DNA from 3 places in the Streptomyces sp. NPDC059355 genome. Region 1 is predicted to be linked to each of the others. Evidence: riboswitches for the same ligand, from Rfam matches in the RefSeq annotation. Region 1 holds a riboswitch; each other region holds the start of a gene.
What was found. Region 1 has a riboswitch for cobalamin ahead of ACFXGI_RS17240 (hypothetical protein). Riboswitches for the same ligand answer to the same signal wherever they lie in the genome.

Region 1 (7,454 bases):
CTCGCCAGCCGCTCCGTGATCACCACGGTCGCCCTGGGCCTCGCCCTCGCGGCCGCTCCCACCGTGGCCGAGGCGAAGCCGAAGCCGGACACGAACGCGGCCGTCAAGGTGAACCTCACCGTCCAGGGCCCCGCCGGGCTGCTGTTCAAGGGCAAGGTCAAGACCAAGGGCCACGACGTCACCACCGTGACCGGCGGCACCCACAAGTGCGACGGCACCAACGGCGGCGCCAACCCGTCCAAGGTCCCCACCCCGACCGCCGCCCTCGACGACGCCGCCCACAAGAAGGGCTTCACCTGGGACGGCACCTGGTACGCGTCCTTCGACGACTTCTCCGTCGACACCATAAAGAACGTCAGCGGCGGCGGCTCCGCCTACTGGAGCATCGCCGTCAACGGCACCCCCACCCCGGTCGGCGGCTGCCAGTTCAAGCTCAACGCAGGCGACCAGGTGTCCTTCACCTGGACGTCCTTCTAGTCCGGCGTGCCGGTGGGGGCCGCGGCCCCGGAGGTCCGCGGCCCCCACCGGTGTTCGATGATCAGGCGCCCCAGCGCAGGGCGATGGTGTCGCCGACGCCCACGACCTTGTCCCGGGTGGCTCCGGCGAAGGCGGAGCCGTCGACGCTCACCTTCCAGGTGTTGGAACCGCTGTTGGCCTTGCCGTTGACGTCCGTGACGGTGCCGGTGCCCGACGCGGGGGTCACGCTCGTGACGCAGCCCGAGGGCGTGGCACCGCTGATCGCCGCGTTCAGGACGTCGCCGAGGGTGGTGGTCGTACCGGTCGGGTGAAGGACACGGAGCAGACCTTGAGGCTGCCGGCGCCGTCGTCGACGGTGAGCGCCAGCCTGGTGGCCGTACCGGCGGTGAAGGCCGGCTGGGCGACCCACTGCGGGGCGCCGGGGGTGACCGGGACCGGCGGGGCCGTGGTGAATCCGCCGCCGGCGACCGCGCGCAGGGCGTCGATGGAGGCGTAGGCGGACGGGACGGTGTCGGCCGGCTTGTACTTGAATCCGCCGGCCGGGTTGTACTGGTTGGCGATCAGGAAGTCGATCGGCGTCTTGCCGGCGGCGGTGAGGAAGTCCCCGGTCTGCGGGTTGAAACCACAGGCGTTCAGGCCCGCGACGCCCCAGCCGTTGGAGCTGGTGTTGACCCCGTACAGGGAGTTGAAGGCACCGCTGGTGGTGACGAGCTTGCTCTTGAGGAAGTTCTTCGCCTGGACGACGTCCGTGTCCGTGCTGGGGACGCCTGAGACGCACAGGGCCGCCATCGCGGCGCCGGTCATGTCCACATCGCCCGCGGAGTTGAGGACGGTCGGGTTGCCCTCGGCCTTGTTGTAGGTCCAGCCGCCGTCGACGTGCTGGTTGGCGCGGATCCGGGTGACCATCGCGTCGGTCAGGGCCTGCGGGACGCGCGTGCCGCCGGCCTGGGTCTTGGCCCCGCCCAGCGAAAGGGCCGCGAAGACGGTGCCGTTGAAGTTCCCGGAGGGGCCGAAGTAGCCGGCCTCCGCGGTCTGCCAGTACGCGTAGATGTTCGCGACGAGGTTGCGGGACGCGGAGACGCGCGCCGGGTCGATGCCGGCGGCGTACGCGTTCAGCGTGCCGCGCTCGTAGTCGGTCACCACCGGGGAGGCCGAGGGCCAGCCGGACGTGGAGAGCAGGTTGCGGTAGACGGTGCGGGCGTTCCTCGTCGTGTCGCCCGCGGGGTAGACGTCGACGACGGCCGTACCGGTGGCGGCGAAGGCGCTGAACGCCCACTCGTTGGACAGCCCGGCCCCCGCGTACGAACCGTCCGCCGCCTGGAGCGACTTGAGGTAGGCGACGCCATTCGTCTTGGACGTGGCGATCTGCGCGGGCGACGAGGTCGCGAACGCGGGCAGCGCGGTGAGGGCGAGGGCGCCGAGTGCGGAGGGCACCGCGAGCGCGAGGCGGCGGGAGGTGCGGGGACGGGACATGGCCTGCTCCTGGAATCGGCGGACGCCGGCCGCTGCCGGCGCCCTGCCGCCGTGCGGACACACGGCCGGGCATGCTCGGAGGGCCGTCGCCCGGAACGCGTGGTACGGCTTCCTGTACTGCATCGCCGCATGGGCATTCGGGCTCGGAGACGGCCCCCGCCGTCCCACACCGCTGCGCGTCAGCTCCGGCTTCTCACCGGATTCCCCCATCTGGCAGCCCAGGACGCTACCCGAGTGATCAAGGGTCCGCCAGCCGCCTCGGGACGTGCTGCCGGAGGAACGCTGGAGCGGCCCCGGGTGAGACACAGCCCACCTTGACGCTGTCTTTATCAGCGTGTTCCACTCCGACTGATACGCACTCAACTCCAGGGGAAGCCGGTCGAATTCCGGCGCTGACCCGCAACCGTAGGCCCGGCACCGCCGGGCGAGCCGGACTGCCTGGAGCCAGGTTTTTGCAGCGAGAAACGCCGTCGCGGACTACGGCGTGGTTCGAACGGCTTCCTCTGCGCTCCATGTGCGGCAGAAGCCCTTTGCCACGCATGGGTCCGCTCGGCCGACACGAGGGGCCGTGGTGGGGACCGCAGAGCTAGCAGAGCGACGCACGGGGAAGAAGAGGCTGGTGTCGCTGATATCGGCGGCGCTGCTCACCTTCGGCGCGAGCGTGGCCTTCGTCACCGGGACCACCACCGCCGCGGCCGACCCGATCGAGGGCTGCACCGCCACCAACGGCGCGATCGTCGCCGTCGACTTCGGCCCGTTCGGCGGGAAGGTCGAGAGGGGCTGCGACACCACTCCCACCACGGGCTACGACCTGCTGCACGAGGGCGGTTTCAGCACCGAGGGCACCGTGCACGACGGTCCCGCCTTCATCTGCCGCATCGGCAAGGGCTCCTTCGACTCCGGTACGCAGTACCCCACTCCGGACAAGGAGGACTGCGTCCTCACCCCGCAGGCGACCGCGTACTGGTCGTACTGGACCGCCTCGCCCGGCCAGAAGAACTGGACCTACAGCCCCCTGGGCGCGATGGCCCGCACGCCGAAGCCCGGTGACGTGGACGCCTGGGTGTTCGGCGGCACGGACGCCGGCGGCACCTCGGGCAAGCCCGCCTTCTCCCCCGACGACGTACGCGCCCAGGGCGGCAGCCCCAGCCCGGACCCGACCGGTCCGACGGGCCCGCCCACCGCGGCGCCGGGCACCGTCGACCTGCCCGCCGCCACCCGCTGGCTCACGGGGAGGCTGACCGACGGGGAGCGGGTCGTCGACGAGGGCGCCACGGCCCCCGACCACTTCCTCACCACCGAGGCGGTCTACGCCCTCGCGGGCGCGGACCGGCAGAGCCCGGCCGCCCGCAAGGCCGCCGACTTCCTCGCCAGGCCCGCGGAGACGGACGCGTACGCCTACCCCGCCGGCAGGGGCGGGATCCCCGACGCGACCGCCGCCGCGCGGCTCGCGCTCGTCGCCGAGGCCACGGGCAAGGACCCCCGCGCCTTCGGCGGACACGATCTGCTCGGTGACCTCGTCACGTACGTCTGCCCGCGCGACATCGGCGACGGCGAGACGATCGACGGCTGCCTCACCAAGGGCGACTTCCGCACCACCGGCCAGTCCGACGCCCAGGCCATGGCCGTCATCGCCCTGCTGAACGGCGGCGTGACACCTCCGGCCGACGCGGTGAACCGGCTGACCGGACTCCAGTGCGAGGACGGCGGATTCACCGGCATCCTCATCCGCTCCGGCGAATGGTGCGACAGCGACGCGAGCTCCACCGCGCTGATCGCCCTGGCCCTCAAGCGGGCCGGCGGACACGACGCCGTCGTCGAGAAGGCCCGCGAGAACCTGAGGAAGTCCCAACTGCCCACCGGTGCCTGGCCGGCCGCCGCCGGCATGACCACCGGAAGCCCGAGCGCCACGGGCTGGGCGGCCCAGGCCATGCGCGCCCTCGGTGACACGGCACACGCCGACGCGGGTCTGTTCCGGCTCTCCAAGCAGCAGCTCTCCGAGGGTGGCTTCGCCTTCGAAGAGGGACTCACCGAGCCGCAGTTGTACCCCACCGTGCCGGCCGTCGTCGCGGCCGCGAAGAGCGACCTGGTGGCGCTGACCGCCAAGAGGGCCGAGCCGAGCCCCTCGCCGACCGCCCCGAAGCCGTCGCCGAGCGAGCCCAAGCCCTCCCCCGGCGACCCCAAGCCGTCGCTCCCGCCGGGCGACGGGCCCGACCTCAAGAGGGCCACGGCGTACCTCACCCACCCCACCCGCCTGATCCAGGGCCGCTACTACGAGAGCTCCCCGGGCTTCGCCACGTACGGCCTGACGATCGACGGCGCGTACGCGCTCGCCGCCACCGGCACGGACGACGCCACCCTGCGCAACATCGTCGACTTCCTCGACAAGGGCGGCAAGGACGGCCAGGGTCGGACGGTCCATGCCTGGACCCTGATCGGCACCAAGTACGCCGTCGGCGGGGCCATCGGCAAGACGGCGCTCCTCGCCGAAGCGGTCGGCCGCGACCCCCGCGGCTTCGGCGGCCAGGACCTGATCGCCGCCCTGGCGAAGGACACCTGCCGGGCCGGGAACGTCGACGCCGTCCCCTACTGCGGCGGCAAGGGCGCCTACGGCAACGCCAAGTCCGTATTCGACCAGTCCCTCGGCGTCATCGCCCAGGTCCGCGCGGGCGAGAACGCGGCCGCGGCCGAGCCGATCACCTACCTCAAGAGCCTCCAGCGGCCCAACGGGGCCTTCGGGAGCATGCTCGTCGAGAAGAGCGACGACGAGGTGGACTCCACCGCCATGGCCGCCATGGCCCTGGACCTGCTGCCCGACGCGGACGCGCAGGCGGCCGTGGACAAGGCCGTCGCCTGGCTCGCCACGCGGCAGAAGGACGACGGCGGCGTCCCCGGCGCCTCCGGCAACTCCGTGAACTCCGCCGCCCTCGCAGTCCAGGGCATGTCCCTGGACGCGCAGAAGTACGGCGCGCAGATCGCCAAGGCCCGTAAGTTCCTGGCATCCCAGCAGAACGCCGACGGCGGTTTCGAGATCGCCAAGGGCTCCCAGCCCGGCTCCGACGTCCGCGCCTCCACCCAGGCCCTCGGCGGCACCACCGGCATCTCCTTCGCCACCCTCACCCGGAGCCTCGACGGCACCACCCCGCTGCCCATTCCCAGCCCCACGGCCACGTCGGGCCCGTCGGGCGGAACGGGCGCCGCGGGCGGCGCACCCGTCATCATCACACCCGGGGACACCGCGGGAACCGCGGCCGGTGCAGGCGGCAACGGCGCTTCTGCTCAGGGCGGTTCGGGCGGCAACCTCGCCTCCACCGGCGTCCGGGCAGGGGCGCTCGCGGGCGCCGCGGCCGTCCTCGTACTGGCCGGCTGGCGACTCGTGGCCATGGCCCGCACGCGCCGCATCCGCGAGGAGGACGGCCGATGATCTCCCGCATCACACGCGCCGCCGCCCGTGCGGCGGCCGCGCTGGGGCTGACGGTGGCGGCCTTCGCCGCCGGCGCGGCCCCGGCCGGCGCCGCCCCGCAGCCCATCGGCCAGTGCACCACCTCGTCCGGGGCCGTCCTCGCCGTGGACTTCGGCCACTGGGGCGGGCCGGTCTACCGCTCCTGCGGTACGACACCCACCACCGGGTACGAGCTCCTCAGCCAGGGCGGCTGGGCCACCACCGGCACCGGCCACGACGGCCCCGCCTTCATCTGCCGGATCGGCTACAGCGGCCACCAGGGCGGCAAGCAGTACCCGACCCCGGAGCAGGACGACTGCGTCCTGACCCCGCCGGCGTCCGCCTACTGGTCGTACTGGCACGCGAACCCCGGCCAGAACACCTGGGAGTACAGCCAGCTCGGCGCGATGCTCTACAAGCCGAAGCCCGGCAGCGTCGACCTGTGGACCTTCGGGGCGACGGACGTCGAGGGCACCCAGGGCCGGCCCCGGGTCACCCCGGACCAGCTGCGCGCCCACAACGCCCAGCCCACCGGCGTGCCCCAGCCCAAGGACACCCGTACGGCGGCGCCCCTGCCGCCGAATGTCGACACCGGGCCCAGGCCGGAGAACCCGCGGCCGGCCGATCCGACCCCGTCGGCGCCGGCGAGCCCCTCGCCCTCCGCTTCCGCTTCCGCCCAGGAGAGCGCCTCGCCCACCCCTTCGGCCCCTCCGTCCGGCAGCGCACCGGCCGCGGCCGCGCCCGCCCCCGGTCCCCAGGTCGTCGAGGCGGCGCCCGCCGCCGACGCGCACCACGACGCGGGCTCGTACCTGCCCGCCGTCACCACCGCAGCACTGGTGCTGCTGATCGGCGGCGCCGCCTTGTTCGTCGCCCGACGCCGCCGTCGTACGGAGTAGCCGCGTGTCACGCACCACCACGGTCGCGGCCGAGCCGCCCGCGGCCGGCCTCGCGCCGGACGCGGGCGGCCGCCGTCTGCCCCGCACCCTGCACCCCGTCGCCTGGTGGATCTGGGCCCTGGCCCTCGCCACCGCCGTCAGCCGCACCAACAACCCGCTGCTGCTCTTCCTCGTCCTCGCGGTCCTGGGCTACGTCATCACCATGCGCCGCACCGAGGCCCCCTGGGCGCGCGGCTTCAAGTACTACCTCTACCTGGCGCTGACGGTCGTCGCGATCCGGGTGACCTTCCGGGCGATCTTCGCCACGGGCGTCACCCCCCGCGACCACTTCCTCTTCTCCCTCCCCCACATCCCCACCCCCGACTGGTACGCGGGCATCCGGCTCGGCGGCCCGGTCTCCCTCGAAGCGCTGCTCTCCGCCGCCACCGACGGACTCCGCCTCGCCTGCATGCTGTGCTGCATCGGCGCCGCCAACACCCTCGCCAACCCGAAGCGGGCCCTGCGCGTCCTGCCCGGCGCCCTCTACGAGCTGGGCGTCGCCGTCACCGTCTCCATCAGCGTCGCGCCCCAACTGGTGGCGAGCGTCCAGCGCGTGCACCGCGCCCGGCGGCTGCGGGCCGGCCGCACCAAGGGGCTCCGCGCCCTGCGCGGGATCATCGTCCCCGTACTCGAGGACGCCCTGGAGCGCTCGCTGCGCCTCGCGGCCGCCATGGACTCCCGGGGCTACGGCCGCGCCGGCACCGCCACCCGCCGCTCCCGGCGCCTGACCGGCGCGCTGATGCTGCTGGGCATGTGCGGGCTGTGCGCCGGGGCGTACGGACTCCTCGACGCGACCGCGCCCACGCTGCTCGGTCTGCCCGCGCTGGCGGCCGGCGGAGCGCTGTGCGTGGCCGGGCTGCGGCTCGGCGGGCGCCGCATCACCCGTACCGCGTACCGGCCCGACCCGTGGCTCGCGGCCGAATGGACCGTCGCCGGGTGCGGAGTGCTGTCCGCGGTCCTGCTGTTCGGCAACGCGGGATTCGACGCCGCCGAGCTGAACCCCTCCATCTACCCGCTCAGCTGGCCGACCCTGCCGCTCGTACCGGCGGCGGCGATCCTGCTCGCCGGGACGGCCGGTTTCCTGGCACCGCCCCCGACAGCCCCCGCCCGGCCCACCGTCCCCGCAC
Region 2 (7,454 bases), on a different contig from region 1:
AGTGGATGTCCCAGACGCCGGGCCCGGCCTCACGGGGGTAGCCGTGGCGCGCCAGTTCGCCGGCGACCTGCATGTGGGAGCGGGCCGCCTCCAGGCTGATGACGTCGGCGTCGAGCTCGTCGATGGCCTCGACGATGTCGCCGAACTCCGCGTAGCACATGTGCGTGTGGATCTGGGTGTCCGGCCGTACACCGCTGGTGGTGAGCCGGAAGGACTCGGTGGCCCAGGCGAGGTACTCCGCGTGGTCCGCCGCGCGCAGCGGCAGGGTCTCGCGCAGGGCGGGTTCGTCGACCTGGATGACCGGGGTACCGCCGGCCTCGAGGTCGTCGACCTCGTCGCGCAGGGCGAGGGCCACCTGGCGGGCGGTGTCCCCGAGGGGCTGGTCGTCCCGTACGAAGGACCAGGCGAGCATGGTGACCGGGCCGGTCAGCATCCCCTTGACCGGCTTGGCCGTCTGCGACCGGGCGTACGTGGTCCAGCGCACGGTCATCGGCTCCGGGCGGGAGACGTCCCCGGCCAGGACCGGGGGCCGGACGTAGCGGGTGCCGTAGGACTGCACCCAGCCGTGCCGGGTGGCGAGGTAGCCGGTGAGCCGCTCGGCGAAGTACTGCACCATGTCGTTGCGTTCGGGCTCGCCGTGCACCAGGACGTCGATCCCGGTCTTCTCCTGGAAGGAGAGCACCTCACGGATCTCGTCCTTGATCCGCTCCTCGTAGCCGGCGGTGTCGATGCGGCCGGCCCGCAGGTCGGCGCGGGCGGTGCGCAGCTCGTTCGTCTGGGGGAAGGAGCCGATGGTCGTCGTCGGCAGCAGGGGCAGCCCGAGGAGGGCGCGCTGGGCCGCGGTCCGCTGCGCGTAGGGCTGCGAGCGCCGTCCGTCGGCGTCGGTGATCGCGGCGGTACGGGCGCGCACGGCGGGGTCGTGGGTGATGGCGGAGCCGGCGCGGGAGGCCAGGTCGGCGCGGTTGGCGGCGAGTTCGGCCGCGATGGCGCCGGTACCCCGGGCGAGCCCGCGGGCCAGGGTGGCGATCTCGGTGGTCTTCTGGCGGGCGAAGGCGAGCCAGCGCCGGACCTGCGGATCGATGTCGCGCTCGGCGGTCGCGTCGAGCGGGACGTGCAGGAGCGAGCAGGACGCGGCGACGTCCACCCGGTCGGCGAGGCCCAGGAGGGTGCCGAGGGTGGTCAGGGACTTCTGGTGGTCGTTGATCCAGATGTTGCGGCCGTCGACCACGCCGGCGACGAGCCGCTTGCCGGGCAGCCCGCCGACCGCGGCGAGGTCGGCGAGGTTCGCGGCGCCGCCGCCCGTGAAGTCGAGGGCGAGGCCTTCGACAGGGGCCGCGGCCAGCACCTGGAGGGCGTCGCCGAGCCGGTCGAAGTACGAGGCGACGAGCACCTTGGGCCGCTCGGTCAGCGCGCCGAGCTCGCGGTAGGCGCGGGCGGCGGCGTTCAGGTCGGCCGGGGTGCGGTCCTGGACCAGGGCGGGCTCGTCCAGCTGTACCCACTCGGCGCCGGCGGCCCGCAGGTCGGCGAGGACCTGGGCGTAGACGGGCAGCAGCCGGTCGAGCAGGGTCAGCGGCTGGAAGTCGGCGGCCACGCCCGGGGCGGGCTTGGCCAGCAGCAGGTAGGTGACGGGGCCGACCAGGACCGGGCGGGCCGTGTGCCCGAGCCCGAGGGCCTGCTCCAGCTCGGCGACCTGCCGGGTGGAATCGGCGGTGAAGACGGTGTCCGGGCCGAGCTCGGGGACCAGGTAGTGGTAGTTCGTGTCGAACCACTTGGTCATCTCGAGCGGGGCGACGTCCTGGGTGCCGCGGGCCATCGCGAAGTAGCCGTCGAGGGTGTCGGCGGCGAGCGCCGCGCGGTGGCGCTCGGGGACGGCGCCGACCATGATGCTGGTGTCCAGGACGTGGTCGTAGTACGAGAAGTCACCGGTCGGAACCTCGGTGATGCCGGCGTCGGCCAGCTGCTGCCAGTTCGAACGACGCAGGTCGGCCGCGGTCTCCCGGAGGGCGTCGGCGGTGACGCGGCCCTTCCAGTAGCCCTCGACGGCCTTCTTCAGTTCGCGGCCCTGTCCCTGGCGGGGGTAGCCGTACACGGTGGCTCGTGCTGCCGCGGCTGCGGGCTTCGCTGTCACGGAACTCTCCTTCGCGAGATGTGTCCTGAACACCCCGGTGAGGGATGCGGACGCGAAGGGACGACAGAACGTGCGGACCACGTCGCGGGGGAACACCGCACGTGCCGCTCGCTGTGTACGCCGACCCGCCCACGAGGTCACCGGGATGTCCGCACGGGAATCGTCCGCATGCGGGCAACGGGCAGGTCTTCGGACTCGCGGGCACGCCTGCCGGTCTCCCGGCGGGCACCTACTGGCCGTCGCTTCCCAGGACCGTTGTCCGGTCCCAGTGCGTATGACGGCGGTCGTTCCCGCTCACCGCTGCGGGGCAGTCCCGGATTCCCACCGGGTTCCCTCTTACGACGCATCCCGTCTGGCGGACGGGGCGAACCAGCTGCACCGGCCACCCTAGGACGCACGGTCGCCCACCGGCGAGCCGCGTCCGTCATTCGGACCGAAGAGTGAGACGCCGTGCCGGTGGGGCACGGGTCGTCAGCCGTCGCCCGGTACGGGTCAGGGCGCGGTCCGGGCCTGTTCCCACACGGCCAGGAAGGCCAGCCTCAAGCAGCCGGCCAGCGCCGGGTGTTCGATGTACAGGGCGGTGGTGGCGCGGGTGCCGGCCACCGGGTCGGGCATGTCGCACAGCACCAGCGAGGCATCGGCGACGACGAGTTTGAGCGGGAGGCTCGGGGCGAAGCGGGACTCCTCGCCCGCCGCGGCGAACCGCTTCACGTTCTCCAGTACTTCCGCGTCACCGAGCGCGTCGTGGGTGTAGACGGCGCGGGCCGCGCCGCCGGCCCGGCGCAGCCGGCGGACTGCCTTGATGCCCTCGTTGTTGGCCGGGGGAGCGACGAACGGCGGTTTGCAGAAGCTGAGGAGCTCACGGGAAGCCTGCTCCTGGATGCTGTCGAACCGCTCGGCTATCGCCCGGGGATCGCGCAGCACCTCGATGTAGTCGAGAGGATCGGTGTGCGTCCGCCCGTCGCTCCAGAGCGGGAGCAGCGCCGTGGCGAGGGCGGCCGACGTCGCGCTCAGCCGCTCCAGGGATTCCCGCTGGAGGGCCATCAGCCGGGCGAGCGCCAGTTCGGGAGCCACCGCGGAGAAGGCCGCGACCCGTCCGGGGCGCAGAACGGCGAGGCGCCGCCGCACGAGGGCGTCGAGTACGTCGTAGACGCGCTGGCGGGGGACGTTCGCGGCGCGGGCCGCCTCGGCGGCGGTGTACGACTCCCGCCGGACCAGGGCCAGATAGACCCGGGCCTCGTACCGGGAGAGTCCCAGGGACACCAGGTCGTCGACCGCGCCGTCGTCCAACTCCATGGCAGGAAACGGTATACGCGAACATCACCGACCGAAAGCAAGCCTTTGCATTCGCCGGGTAGTCCCTTGGCGCGCCACTTCAATACCTTCAGCGTTGGCCACCACTGCACGTGGTGACAGTCCGCACCGTTGAACGCGTGCCACTCGCAACCCCACGTCGCCCCTCCGCTCCGGCCTGCCCTGACATGGGCTTATGTCATGGACCTGCCATGTCTGGAGGAATCCCCCGACGTGGTGAACCAACCCCCCATGGAGGGCAGTTCATTGCGCAACGCCCTGTTCCGGAGCGCCGCCCGCACCGGCCGCCGCGGCACGACCGCCTTACTCTCGGCGGTGGCTCTGATGTCCGGCGGCATGCTCGCCTTCGCCGCACCGTCCGTCGCCTCGGCCGGACCCGGCGCGGCGGCCGCCTCCGCCTCCGCCTCCGCCGCCGTGCACGCCGAGCGGCTGTGCTCGCAGCCCGCCCGGGCCGGCTGGATGGCCTGCCACGCGCTGGCCCGTACCGACGTACAGCAGCACCTCGGCCTGGCTCCCGGCCTTCTGCCGTCGGGCTACGGCCCCACCGACCTGCAGGGCGCGTACGCCCTGTCGGCTTCCGCCGGCGCCGGCGCGACGGTCGCCATCATCGACGCCTACGACGACCCGAAGGCCGAGTCCGACCTGGCGGCCTACCGCTCCCAGTACGGCCTGCCGGCCTGCACCACCGCCAACGGCTGCTTCCGCAAGGCCGACCAGAACGGCGGCACCGCCTACCCGACGGCCGACGCCGGCTGGGCCGGCGAGATCTCCCTCGACGTGGACATGGTCAGCGCCGTCTGCCCGCAGTGCCACATCCTGCTCGTCGAGGCGAACCAGCCCTCCATGGAGGACCTCGGCGCCGCCGTGAACCGTGCCGTGGCCATGGGCGCCAAGTACGTGTCCAACAGCTACGGCGGCGGCGAGGACTCCACCGGCCCCGCCTCCGACGCCTCGTACTTCGACCACCCCGGCGTGGCCATCACCGTCAGCTCCGGTGACAGCGGCTACGGAGTCGAGTACCCGGCGGCCTCCCAGTACGTCACCGCGGTCGGCGGCACCTCCCTCAGCCGCGCGAGCGGTACCCCCCGCGGCTGGTCCGAGAGCGTCTGGGGCACCGGTTCCGGTGGTGACGGCGCCGGTTCGGGCTGCTCCGGGTTCACCGCCAAGCCGTCCTGGCAGACCGACGGCGGCTGCGCCGAACGCACCGTCGCCGACGTCTCCGCCGTCGCCGACCCGGCCACCGGCCTCGCGGTCTACGACAGCTACCAGGCCAACGGCTGGAACGTGTACGGCGGCACCAGCGCCTCCGCCCCGATCATCGCCTCCGTCTACGCCCTCGCAGGCACCCCGGCGGCCGGCTCCTACCCGTCCTCCTACCCGTACGCCCACACCGCGTCGCTCAACGACGTGACCAGCGGCGCCAACGGCTCCTGCTCCGGCGGCTACCTCTGCACCGCCAAGGCCGGCTACGACGGCCCGACCGGACTCGGCACGCCCAAGGGCAGCGCCGCCTTCGGCGCAGGCGCCACCGGCGGCAACACCGTCACCGTCACGAGCCCCGGCAGCCGTACCAGTGTGGTCAACACGGCGGCCTCGCTGCAGATCCAGGCCACCGACTCGGCCGGCGGGCAGACCCTCACCTACAGCGCGACCGGGCTCCCGCCCGGCCTGACCGTCAACGCCGCCACCGGCCTGATCAGCGGTACGCCGACCACCGCGGGCGGCTACGGCGTCACCGTCACCGCCAAGGACACCACCGACGCGACCGGCAGCGCCTCCTTCACCTGGACCGTCACCGCGGTCGACGGCGGCTGCACCGTGACCCAGCTCCTCGGCAACCCGGGCTTCGAGACCGGGACCGCCCCCTGGACCGCCAGCACCGGCGTGGTCGACAACGGCAGTGGCGAGGCGGCGCACTCCGGCTCGTGGAAGGCATGGCTGGACGGCTACGGCTCCACCCACACCGACTCCCTCGCGCAGACGGTGGTGACCGTCCCGGTCCGCTGCCACGCCACCCTCAGCTACCACCTGCACATCGACACCGCGGAGACGACCGCCACCACGGCCTACGACAAGCTGACGGTGACGGCCAACTCCACCACCGTGGCCGGGTACTCCAACCTCGACAAGAACACCGGCTACGTACAGAAGACCATCGACCTGTCCGCCTTCGCGGGACAGACGGTCACCGTCAAGTTCACCGGCACCGAGGACTCCAGCCTGCAGACCTCGTTCGTGATCGACGACACGGCGCTCGGCATCAGCTGACCCCGCCCCACGGCACGGCAGCGCCCGGCGGGTCACCGTACGTCCACGGTGACCCGCCGCGGCGGTCCAGGCGGTGCGGACCGAGTACTCGACGGTGAACACCACGTCGTCGGGGACTTCGGCGTACTGGCCGATGAAGGCCAGGTTGGTACGGCGGCGGCGTCGGTGGTTCCGAGGGCCGAGTGGGCGGTCATCGAGCCGTTGGTGACGAACACCAGATCCTCGAGGGCGACGGGGATCCGCTCGCTGGGGCCGCCGGTGGTTCGGCCCTCGCGGAGGGCGACCGCATCGATCCGGTCACTCTGAGGAGACGTTCGGTAAACCGTGAGTGGCCGTCACCTGGGCAGGAGGTGCAGGAGGCGGCGTCACGCCGCTCGATGCGGCGTGCTCCCGCGTGGCGTGGGCCTGCGGGTACCCGGCGCGAGCTGGGCGAACATGCCCCGCCTCACCGATATTCGAACCGACTGTCCGTAAATCGACCGCTGATGTGCGGCGGCCCTTCATGCCTGGCAGGCTCAGCCTCAGTTGAGCGCTACATGAAAGCCGTAGCGCCCCCAATTGCCTTCGAATCGAAAGCGAGTCTTCTCATGCGTCACCGCTTGGCCACCGTCTCCGCCGCCGCTCTCCTCTGCCTCGCCGGCGCCACGGGTGTGGCGGAGGCGAGCCCCGAGAGCCTGTACGCCCCCTCCGCCATGGTCTTCACCATCACCCAGGGGGACAATGCCGCCACCGGTACGGTCCTGCGGGCCACCGTCCTCAGCTGCGCCTACACCGCCGAGGGCACGCACCCCGCCCCCCGGGCCGCGTGCGACGCCCTCAACGCCACCGGCGGCGAGTTCAACCGCCTGCTGGCCGCCCCGAACCCGGACCGAGCCTGTCCGATGCACTACGACCCCGTCACCGTCACGGCGGACGGCGTGTGGCGCGGGGCCCACGTCGCGTGGAAGCACACCTTCTCCAACGCGTGCGCGATGTCCGCGACCCTGAACGGCAACCCGGTCTACGCGTTCTGACGCCGCGGGGGGCGCGGTCGTTCAAGAACGTGGGGCGGCGGGGGTTCCAGGACGGGTGCCGCCCGGCAGATGCCGGGCGGCACCTCGTGAAGGGACGCATTCCGCGTTCGGTACGCGCAAGGCGGCGTTCGGCGTCGTCGCCGTGGGAACGCTCACGGCTTCCGCGCTCCCCGGTGCACCCGCCGGAGCGGCCACCGGCCCCGCGGCGGACGCCACGGCCCGGTACGCCTCGTTCTTCGACAACTCCACGTCCTCCTGCTGGACCGGGACCTGCACGGCGCTGAACCGGTCGGGCAGCACGATGCCGGTGACCTGCCCGGTCACCCGGTCGACCCTCCGTCCGTTCGTCCGTTCGTCCGTCCGGGCGGTGGTGCGCGACGTGCCGTTCGGCATGCGTTCACGGGACGACCCGGCGGAAGCCGGCCGGCGTTCGGCGTCTCGGGCTGGATCCTCAAGGACGACGGCAACAGCTCGAAGTTCAAGATCCCGTCCGGGACGAGTCTGGCCCCGGGAGCGGCCCGTGCCTTCGACGTGGACGCCGAGTTCGGTCTCGGATCCGGCGACAAGGCCCGCCTGTACCTCCCCGACGGCAGCACCCTGGTCGACAGCTTTGGCTGGAGCAGCCACTCCAGCCCGTCCTGGTCGCGGTGCCCCGACGGCACCGGTGCCTTCGGCAAGGCGGCCCTGACGCTCGGCGCACCGAACGACTGCGGCTCCGGGGGCGGCGGCGG
Region 3 (7,454 bases), on a different contig from region 1:
CCGCCCGCGGGGACGGGCCGGTGTTCGCCGGGTCGATGTTCCCGTTCGTCTTCATCACCATCGCGTGCGGGGCGCTGTCCGGGTTCCACGCCCTGGTCTCCTCGGGCACGACCCCGAAGATGATCCAGAAGGAGACCCAGGTCCGGGTCATCGGCTACGGCGCGATGCTGACCGAGTCCTTCGTCGCCGTCATGGCGATCATCGCGGCCTGCATCATCGAGCCCGGCCTGTTCTTCGCGGTCAACTCCCCCGCCGGTGTCGTCGGCACCACGGTCGAGACCGCCTCGCAGGCCGTGACGAACTTCGGCTTCGCCATCTCGCCCGAGTTCCTCGCGCAGGCCGCGAAGGACGTCGAGGAAACCAGCCTGCTGTCCCGTACGGGCGGGGCGCCGACGTTCGCACTCGGAATGTCGGAGATCTTCTCCTCCGTGGTCGGCGGCGCCGGGCTGAAGGCGTTCTGGTACCACTTCGCGATCATGTTCGAGGCCCTGTTCATCCTGACCACCCTCGACGCGGGTACCCGGGTCGGCCGGTTCATGCTCCAGGACACCCTCGGCAACGTGCACAAGTCCTTCAAGGACGTCAGCTGGAAGCCGGGCGTGTGGCTGGCGAGCGCGGTGGTCGTGGGCGGCTGGGGCTACTTCCTGTGGGTCGGCATCAAGGACCCGCTGGGCGGCATCAACCAGCTGTTCCCGCTGTTCGGGATCGCGAACCAGCTGCTGGCGGCGGTGGCACTGGCCGTCTGCACCACGCTGCTGGTCAAGTCCGGCCGGCTCAAGTGGGCCTGGGTGACCGGCGTCCCGCTGGCCTGGGACGTGGCCGTCACGCTGACCGCGAGCTACCAGAAGGTGTTCTCCGACGACGTGAAGGTCGGCTTCTTCGCGCAGCGCGACAAGTACCAGACCGGGATCGACGCCGGGAAGGTCCTGCCGCCCGCCAAGAACATGGGCGAGATGCACACGATCGTCACGAACGCGACGGTAGACGGCGCGCTGTCGGCGCTGTTCGCGATCCTGATCGTCATCGTGCTGCTGGACGCGGCGCGGACCTGCCTGAAGGCCGCCGGCAACCCGGAGGCGGTCAGGCTGTCCGAGGTCCCGTGGACCGAATCGAAGATCATCGCCCCGGCCGGGCTCATCGCGACGCCCGAGGAGCGGGCGGAGCTCGCCGCCGCAGGCCTGGACTCGGGCGGCGGCCGCGTGAAGGAGCCGGTGGCGTGAGCGGGGTCCGCGCGGCGCTGGCGAAGGCGCGGTTCTTCGTACGGGAGTTCTCGGGCGAGGCGGCGTACGAGCGCTACGTCGCGCACGCCCGTACGCACGACCCGGACGCGCAGGTCATGACCCGCCGCGCCTTCGAACGCGCCCGCACGGACTCCCGCGAGGCGGACCCCCGCGAGGGCTTCCGCTGCTGCTGAGGACTTACGTGAAGGGGCTCCGCCGGTCACCGGCTGAGCCCCTTCACGTCGTGCGGGTCAGCGCACCCAGTCCTTGAGGGGCTCGGTATCCAGGGTGATGCCGACAGGGTCCGGGAGCCGGACTTCCCTGCCGAACGGCACCGTGCGTACGGTCTCGTAGCGGGCGCCATCCGGGTCACTGTGGACGAGAACCTGGCATTTGAGCCGATCGACGAGCAGGTGGACGGGGATGCCGGTCTCCGCGTAGGCACGCGGCTTCTCGATCCGGTCTCGCCGCTCGGTATCGGAGTCCCACGAGGTCACCTCGACAGCCATCAGGATCGGGCCCGGGTCCACCCAGTCGCCCTGCCCGACGAACGCGTCCTCGTGCGCCAGTACGCCGTCCGGAATGGCACGGCCCTCCCGGTACTGCTCTGCCTTGATTCCCTGCCCTGGGTGCAGCCAGAAGCCCGGGTGGTGCCGGATGCAGATCCGCGTCAACCACAGAATGATCCGCCCGTCCCGTGGTCCCCGACCGTCATTGCCTTGCTCCTCAGCACCCCACCGATGAATTCCAGTCGCAGCCCCTCCTCCTCGCGGGCCGCTATCCGGGCGAGGTGCTCGAACACTGCGGTCGTCATGTGGGGCCGGTCGGGCATCACGGTCATGCCTCGCTCGCCTTCCTCGACGGTGCCGTCTCCGACGACAGCGCCGGGCACCGGCAGCCGTCCGGCACACTCGACCGCATGGACATCGTGATCAGGGAAGCTCTGGCGGCGGAGTACGGGACGCTCGGGGAAATCACCGCGCAGGCCTACCTCGGGGACGGGTTCCTGACGTTCGGCGAGGACGACCCGTACCTCGCTCGGCTGCGCGACGTGGCCGGGCGTGCCGCCGACGGGGTGATACTCGTCGCCGCGACGGGCGACGGCCGGCTCCTCGGCGGGGTGGCCTTCGCCGCGCCCGGGAGCCCGCTGTGCGACATCGCCGGACCCGACGAGGCCGAGTTCCGGATGCTGGCCGTCGCCCGGGAGGGCCGCGGGCGCGGCGCCGGGGAGGCTCTGGTGCGGGCCTGCGCGGACCGCGCCCGGGCCGTCGAGGGCGTACGGCGCCTCGTGCTGTCCACCACGGACGACATGGCCGGCGCCCACCGGATCTACGAACGGCTCGGTTTCGTGCGCACGCCGGAACGGGACTGGGAGCCCGTCCCCGGCCTCCCTCTGCGCACGTACGGTCTCGAACTGTAGCCACGCCGACACAACATCTAGGGGGTCGCGCATGAAGGGGCCCCCACATGTATGCTCGTCCTCGCTGTCGTCGCAGGGGAATCCGGTGCGAATCCGGAACTGTCCCGCAACGGTATGAAGTACACCCATTGGTGTCACCGCAAGTCCGATGACCTGCCGACAGTACGCCCGGCTCGACCGAACCGGGTGTCGATACGTCCGGGCCTCGCGGTTGGGCCGGTGGACGCCGCGCGGTGCTGCCCCGTCATGCCCGCACGCGCCCGCTCGCGCCCGCACCGCAGGTGTCCCGGAGCCGAGCGAGGGAGAGCTCCCCCCGTGACCATCGCGCCTTCCGCACCGCGCGCCGAGTCCGACCCGTCCGACACCGGAATCGAGACCGGGGGACCTGGGGCCGCACTGCTGCGTACCCTCACCGAGCTGACGGCCGACCTCCCCGACACCGACCCGGGCCGGGTCGCCGCCGCCGCGCTCCGCGGGCGCAGCGCCGCCGCCGACGAGGCCGAACTGCGCGGGCTGGCCACGGAGGCCGCGGCCGGTCTGATCTCCGAGGACCCGGCGTACTCCCGGCTCGCCGCCCGGCTGCTGACGCTGGCCGTCGCCGAGGAAGCCGCCGGCCAGGGGGCCACCTCCTTCTCCTCCTGCGTAGCGGTGGGCCACCGCGAGGGCCTGATCGCGGACCGCACCGCCGAGTTCGTGGCGCTGCACGCGAACCGCCTGGACGCGCTGGTCGACCACACGCTGGCCGAGGGCGCCGACGACCGCTTCGGCTTCTTCGGTCTGCGCACCCTGCACAGCCGCTACCTGCTGCGCCACCCGATCACCCGCCAGGTGATCGAGACCCCGCAGCACTTCATGCTCCGCGTGGCCTGCGGCCTCGCCGAGAACGACAGTGTCCAGGCCGTCGAGGAAGTGGCCTCGCTCTACCGGCTGATGAGCCGCCTCGACTACCTGCCGTCCTCCCCCACGCTCTTCAACTCCGGCACCCGGCACCCGCAGATGTCCTCCTGCTACCTGCTGGACTCCCCGCTGGACGAGCTCGACTCGATCTACGACCGCTACCACCAGGTCGCGCGTCTGTCGAAGCACGCCGGCGGCATCGGTCTCTCGTACTCGCGCATCCGCGCCCGCGGTTCGCTGATCCGCGGTACGAACGGCCACTCCAACGGCATCGTGCCGTTCCTGAAGACCCTCGACGCCTCCGTCGCCGCCGTGAACCAGGGCGGCCGCCGCAAGGGCGCCGCCGCGGTCTACCTGGAGACCTGGCACGCGGACATCGAGGAGTTCCTGGAGCTCCGCGACAACACGGGCGAGGACCAGCGCCGTACGCACAACCTGAACCTGGCGCACTGGGTGCCGGACGAGTTCATGCGCCGCGTGAACGCGGACGCCGACTGGTCGCTGTTCTCCCCGGCCGACGTGCCCGAGCTGGTCGACCTGTGGGGCGACGAGTTCGACGCCGCGTACCACAAGGCCGAGGCCGCGGGCCTCGCCCGCAAGACCATGCCCGCCCGCGACCTGTACGGCCGGATGATGCGCACCCTCGCGCAGACCGGCCAGGGCTGGATGACCTTCAAGGACGCCTCCAACCGCACGGCGAACCAGACCGCCGAGCCGGGCAGCGTCGTCCACTCCTCGAACCTGTGCACCGAGATCATCGAGGTCACCGACGACGGCGAGACCGCCGTCTGCAACCTGGGCTCGGTCAACCTGGGCGCGTTCGTCCTCACCGAGACCGGTGAGATCGACTGGGAGCGGCTGGACGAGACCGTCCGTACGGCCGTCACCTTCCTCGACCGCGTCGTGGACATCAACTTCTACCCGACCGAGCAGGCCGGCCGCTCCAACGCCCGCTGGCGTCCGGTGGGCCTGGGCGCGATGGGCCTGCAGGACGTCTTCTTCAAGCTGAAGCTGCCGTTCGACTCCCCCGAGGCGAAGGCGCTGTCCACCAAGCTCTCCGAGCGCATCATGCTGGCCGCGTACGAGGCCTCCTGCGACCTCGCCGAGCGCAGCGGCCCGCTCCCGGCCTGGGAGCAGACCCGCACCGCCCGCGGCGTCCTGCACCCGGACCACTACGACGTCCAGCTGAACTGGCCCGAGCGCTGGGACGCGCTGCGCGCCCGCGTCGCGGAGTCCGGCATGCGCAACTCGCTGCTGCTGGCCATCGCGCCGACGGCGACGATCGCCTCGATCGCCGGCGTGTACGAGTGCATCGAGCCGCAGGTCTCCAACCTCTTCAAGCGCGAGACGCTCAGCGGTGAGTTCCTCCAGGTCAACGGCTACCTGGTGGAGGAGCTGAAGAAGCTCGGCGTGTGGGACTCCCAGACCCGCGAGGCGCTGCGCGACTCGTCCGGCTCCGTCCAGGGCTTCGGCTGGATCCCGGCCGAGGTGCGCGAGCTGTACCGCACGGCGTGGGAGATCCCGCAGCGCGGTCTGATCGACATGGCGGCGGCCCGTACGCCGTACCTCGACCAGTCGCAGTCGCTGAACCTGTTCCTGGAGACGCCGACCATCGGGAAGCTGTCCTCGATGTACGCGTACGCCTGGAAGCAGGGCCTGAAGACCACGTACTACCTGCGCTCGCGCCCGGCGACGAAGATCGCCCGCGCCGCCCAGGCGGCCACCCCCGCAGCGCTCCCCCTGGCCGACGCCGCCGCCGAGGCCGCGGCCGCGGAAGCGCTGGCCTGCTCCCTTGAGAACCCCGAGTCCTGCGAGGCCTGCCAGTAATGAGCTCCACCGCAAAGAAGAACCTGCTCGACCCGGGCTTCGAGCTGACTCTCCGCCCCATGCGCTACCCGGACTTCTACGAGCGCTACCGGGACGCGATCAAGAACACCTGGACCGTCGAGGAGGTCGACCTCCACTCGGACGTCGCCGACCTGGCGAAGCTGACGCCGGCCGAGCAGCACATGATCGGCCGTCTGGTCGCGTTCTTCGCGACGGGTGACTCGATCGTCTCGAACAACCTGGTGCTGACGCTCTACAAGCACATCAACTCCCCGGAGGCGCGCCTCTACCTGTCGCGCCAGCTGTTCGAGGAGGCCGTGCACGTCCAGTTCTATCTGACGCTGCTCGACACCTACCTGCCCAACCCGGACGACCGCGCGGCCGCCTTCGACGCCGTCGAGGAGATCCCGTCGATCCGCGAGAAGGCGCAGTTCTGCTTCAAGTGGATCAACGAGGTCGAGAAGCTGGACCGGCTGGAGACGCAGGCCGACCGCCGCCGCTTCCTGCTGAACCTGATCTGCTTCGCGGCGTGCATCGAGGGGCTGTTCTTCTACGGCGCCTTCGCGTACGTGTACTGGTTCCGCTCGCGCGGTCTGCTGCACGGCCTCGCCACCGGCACCAACTGGGTGTTCCGCGACGAGACCATGCACATGAACTTCGCGTTCGAGGTCGTGGACACCGTCCGCAAGGAGGAGCCGGAGCTCTTCGACGACGCCCTCCAGCAGCAGGTCACGGACATGCTGAAGGAGGCCGTGGAGGCCGAGCTCCAGTTCGGCCGCGACCTGTGCGGTGACGGCCTGCCGGGCATGAACACCGAGTCGATGCGCGAGTACCTGGAGTGCGTCGCGGACCAGCGCCTGGTCCGCCTCGGCTTCCCGCCGGTGTACGGCTCGCAGAACCCGTTCTCCTTCATGGAGCTGCAGGGTGTGCAGGAGCTGACGAACTTCTTCGAGCGCCGCCCGTCGGCCTACCAGGTCGCGGTCGAGGGCACGGTCGACCTGGACGAGGACTTCTAAGTCCCGTCGGCCACCGCCGGTACGACTTGATAGCGTCCCCGCCCATGGGGAGCAACACCCGGTCCTCCGGGTTCTCGGGCGGGGGCGCTTCGCCATGTCCGTGACCGGGTGGGCCGGGCGGGCCCGGCTGCGGCCCGGCGGCCTGCTGTACGGGGGCGCCGTCGGGTCCGCCACCGCGCACGCGCACCACTCCGTGCAGGTCATCGCCGCGCTGGACGGGGACGGGCTGCTGATGGCCGGGCCGGACGGGGAACCCTTGCGGTGCCGGGCGTACGTGGTCCCGGCCGGGGTACGGCATTCCGTACTGGCGGGCACCGCGCGCGGGGTGGTGCTGCACTACGACCCGCTCTCCTCGGCCGGCCGCCTGCTCGCCTCGCCGGCGGGGGACGCGGGGGACCTCGTACCGGTCGCCGGCTCCCTGCCCGCCGACCCCTTCGAGGCGGCCTGCGCGCTGGACTCCCTGCTCCCCGGTGGCCCGCTGCCGGAGGCTGCGGCGCATCCGGGGCTGGCGCGGGTGCTGGCCTGGCTGCCCGGGCGGGACGGCGTACGGCTGTCCCAGGCGGCCGAGGTGGCGTGCCTGTCGGAGAGCCGCCTCGCGCACTTGTTCCGGGCGGAGCTGGGGCTGCCGTTCCGCCCGTACGTGCTGTGGCTGCGGCTGATGCGGGCCGCCGAACTCGCCTCCCGCGGGCACTCCCTGACGGATGCGGCGCACGGCGCGGGCTTCGCCGACGGGGCCCACTTCAGCCGGGTGTGGCGGCGGATGTTCGGGATCCCGCCGTCGGACTTCACCCGCACCATCCAGTGGATGTAGCAGGTTCGTTCAAGCGCCGGCGGGGCCTTCGGCCGCACCGTTGACGCATGCGAAACGTACTGAAGACCTGCATCACCGCATGCACGCCGAAGACCATGCCGGCCGCCGTGCGCGCGGCCTTCGAGGCCGAGCTGCTGCGGGCCCGCGACTGCGCGCCCGACACCGCCGCCATGTGGGACGCCCTGGAGCGGGCGCACATCATCTCCCAGGCCTGGGCCTGGCCCCACACCCGCGCCCACTGGCACATGTTCCGGCTCGCGGTG

Region 2: it holds a riboswitch for cobalamin, as region 1 does, so the genes downstream of both, metE (5-methyltetrahydropteroyltriglutamate--homocysteine S-methyltransferase) here and ACFXGI_RS17240 (hypothetical protein) in region 1, are expected to answer to the same signal.
Region 3: it holds a riboswitch for cobalamin, as region 1 does, so the genes downstream of both, ACFXGI_RS11180 (ribonucleoside-diphosphate reductase subunit alpha) here and ACFXGI_RS17240 (hypothetical protein) in region 1, are expected to answer to the same signal.

What each region holds. Positions count from the first base shown of each region.
Region 1 is NZ_JBHYXN010000016.1:3,095-10,548, forward strand. It holds gene ACFXGI_RS17235 (DUF4430 domain-containing protein) at 1-477, shown strand, start outside; partial or broken gene ACFXGI_RS17240 (hypothetical protein) at 539-1,950, opposite strand; cobalamin riboswitch at 2,061-2,194, opposite strand; cobalamin riboswitch at 2,318-2,390, shown strand; gene ACFXGI_RS17245 (prenyltransferase/squalene oxidase repeat-containing protein) at 2,522-5,374, shown strand; gene ACFXGI_RS17250 (hypothetical protein) at 5,371-6,288, shown strand; gene ACFXGI_RS17255 (energy-coupling factor transporter transmembrane component T) at 6,293-7,454, shown strand, end outside.
Region 2 is NZ_JBHYXN010000013.1:3,465-10,918, forward strand. It holds partial or broken gene metE (5-methyltetrahydropteroyltriglutamate--homocysteine S-methyltransferase) at 1-2,128, opposite strand, end outside; cobalamin riboswitch at 2,291-2,517, opposite strand; gene ACFXGI_RS14960 (TrmB family transcriptional regulator) at 2,621-3,424, opposite strand; gene ACFXGI_RS14965 (putative Ig domain-containing protein) at 3,779-5,710, shown strand; partial or broken gene ACFXGI_RS14970 (oleate hydratase) at 5,765-5,860, opposite strand; gene ACFXGI_RS14975 (subtilase-type protease inhibitor) at 6,298-6,723, shown strand; gene ACFXGI_RS14980 (hypothetical protein) at 6,745-7,116, opposite strand; partial or broken gene ACFXGI_RS14985 (hypothetical protein) at 7,150-7,454, shown strand, end outside.
Region 3 is NZ_JBHYXN010000009.1:29,676-37,129, forward strand. It holds gene ACFXGI_RS11160 (carbon starvation CstA family protein) at 1-1,220, shown strand, start outside; gene ACFXGI_RS11165 (CstA-like transporter-associated (seleno)protein) at 1,217-1,414, shown strand; partial or broken gene ACFXGI_RS11170 (Uma2 family endonuclease) at 1,472-2,061, opposite strand; gene ACFXGI_RS11175 (GNAT family N-acetyltransferase) at 2,140-2,640, shown strand; cobalamin riboswitch at 2,675-2,816, shown strand; gene ACFXGI_RS11180 (ribonucleoside-diphosphate reductase subunit alpha) at 2,956-5,364, shown strand; gene ACFXGI_RS11185 (ribonucleotide-diphosphate reductase subunit beta) at 5,364-6,380, shown strand; gene ACFXGI_RS11190 (helix-turn-helix domain-containing protein) at 6,475-7,191, shown strand; gene ACFXGI_RS11195 (DUF3703 domain-containing protein) at 7,239-7,454, shown strand, end outside.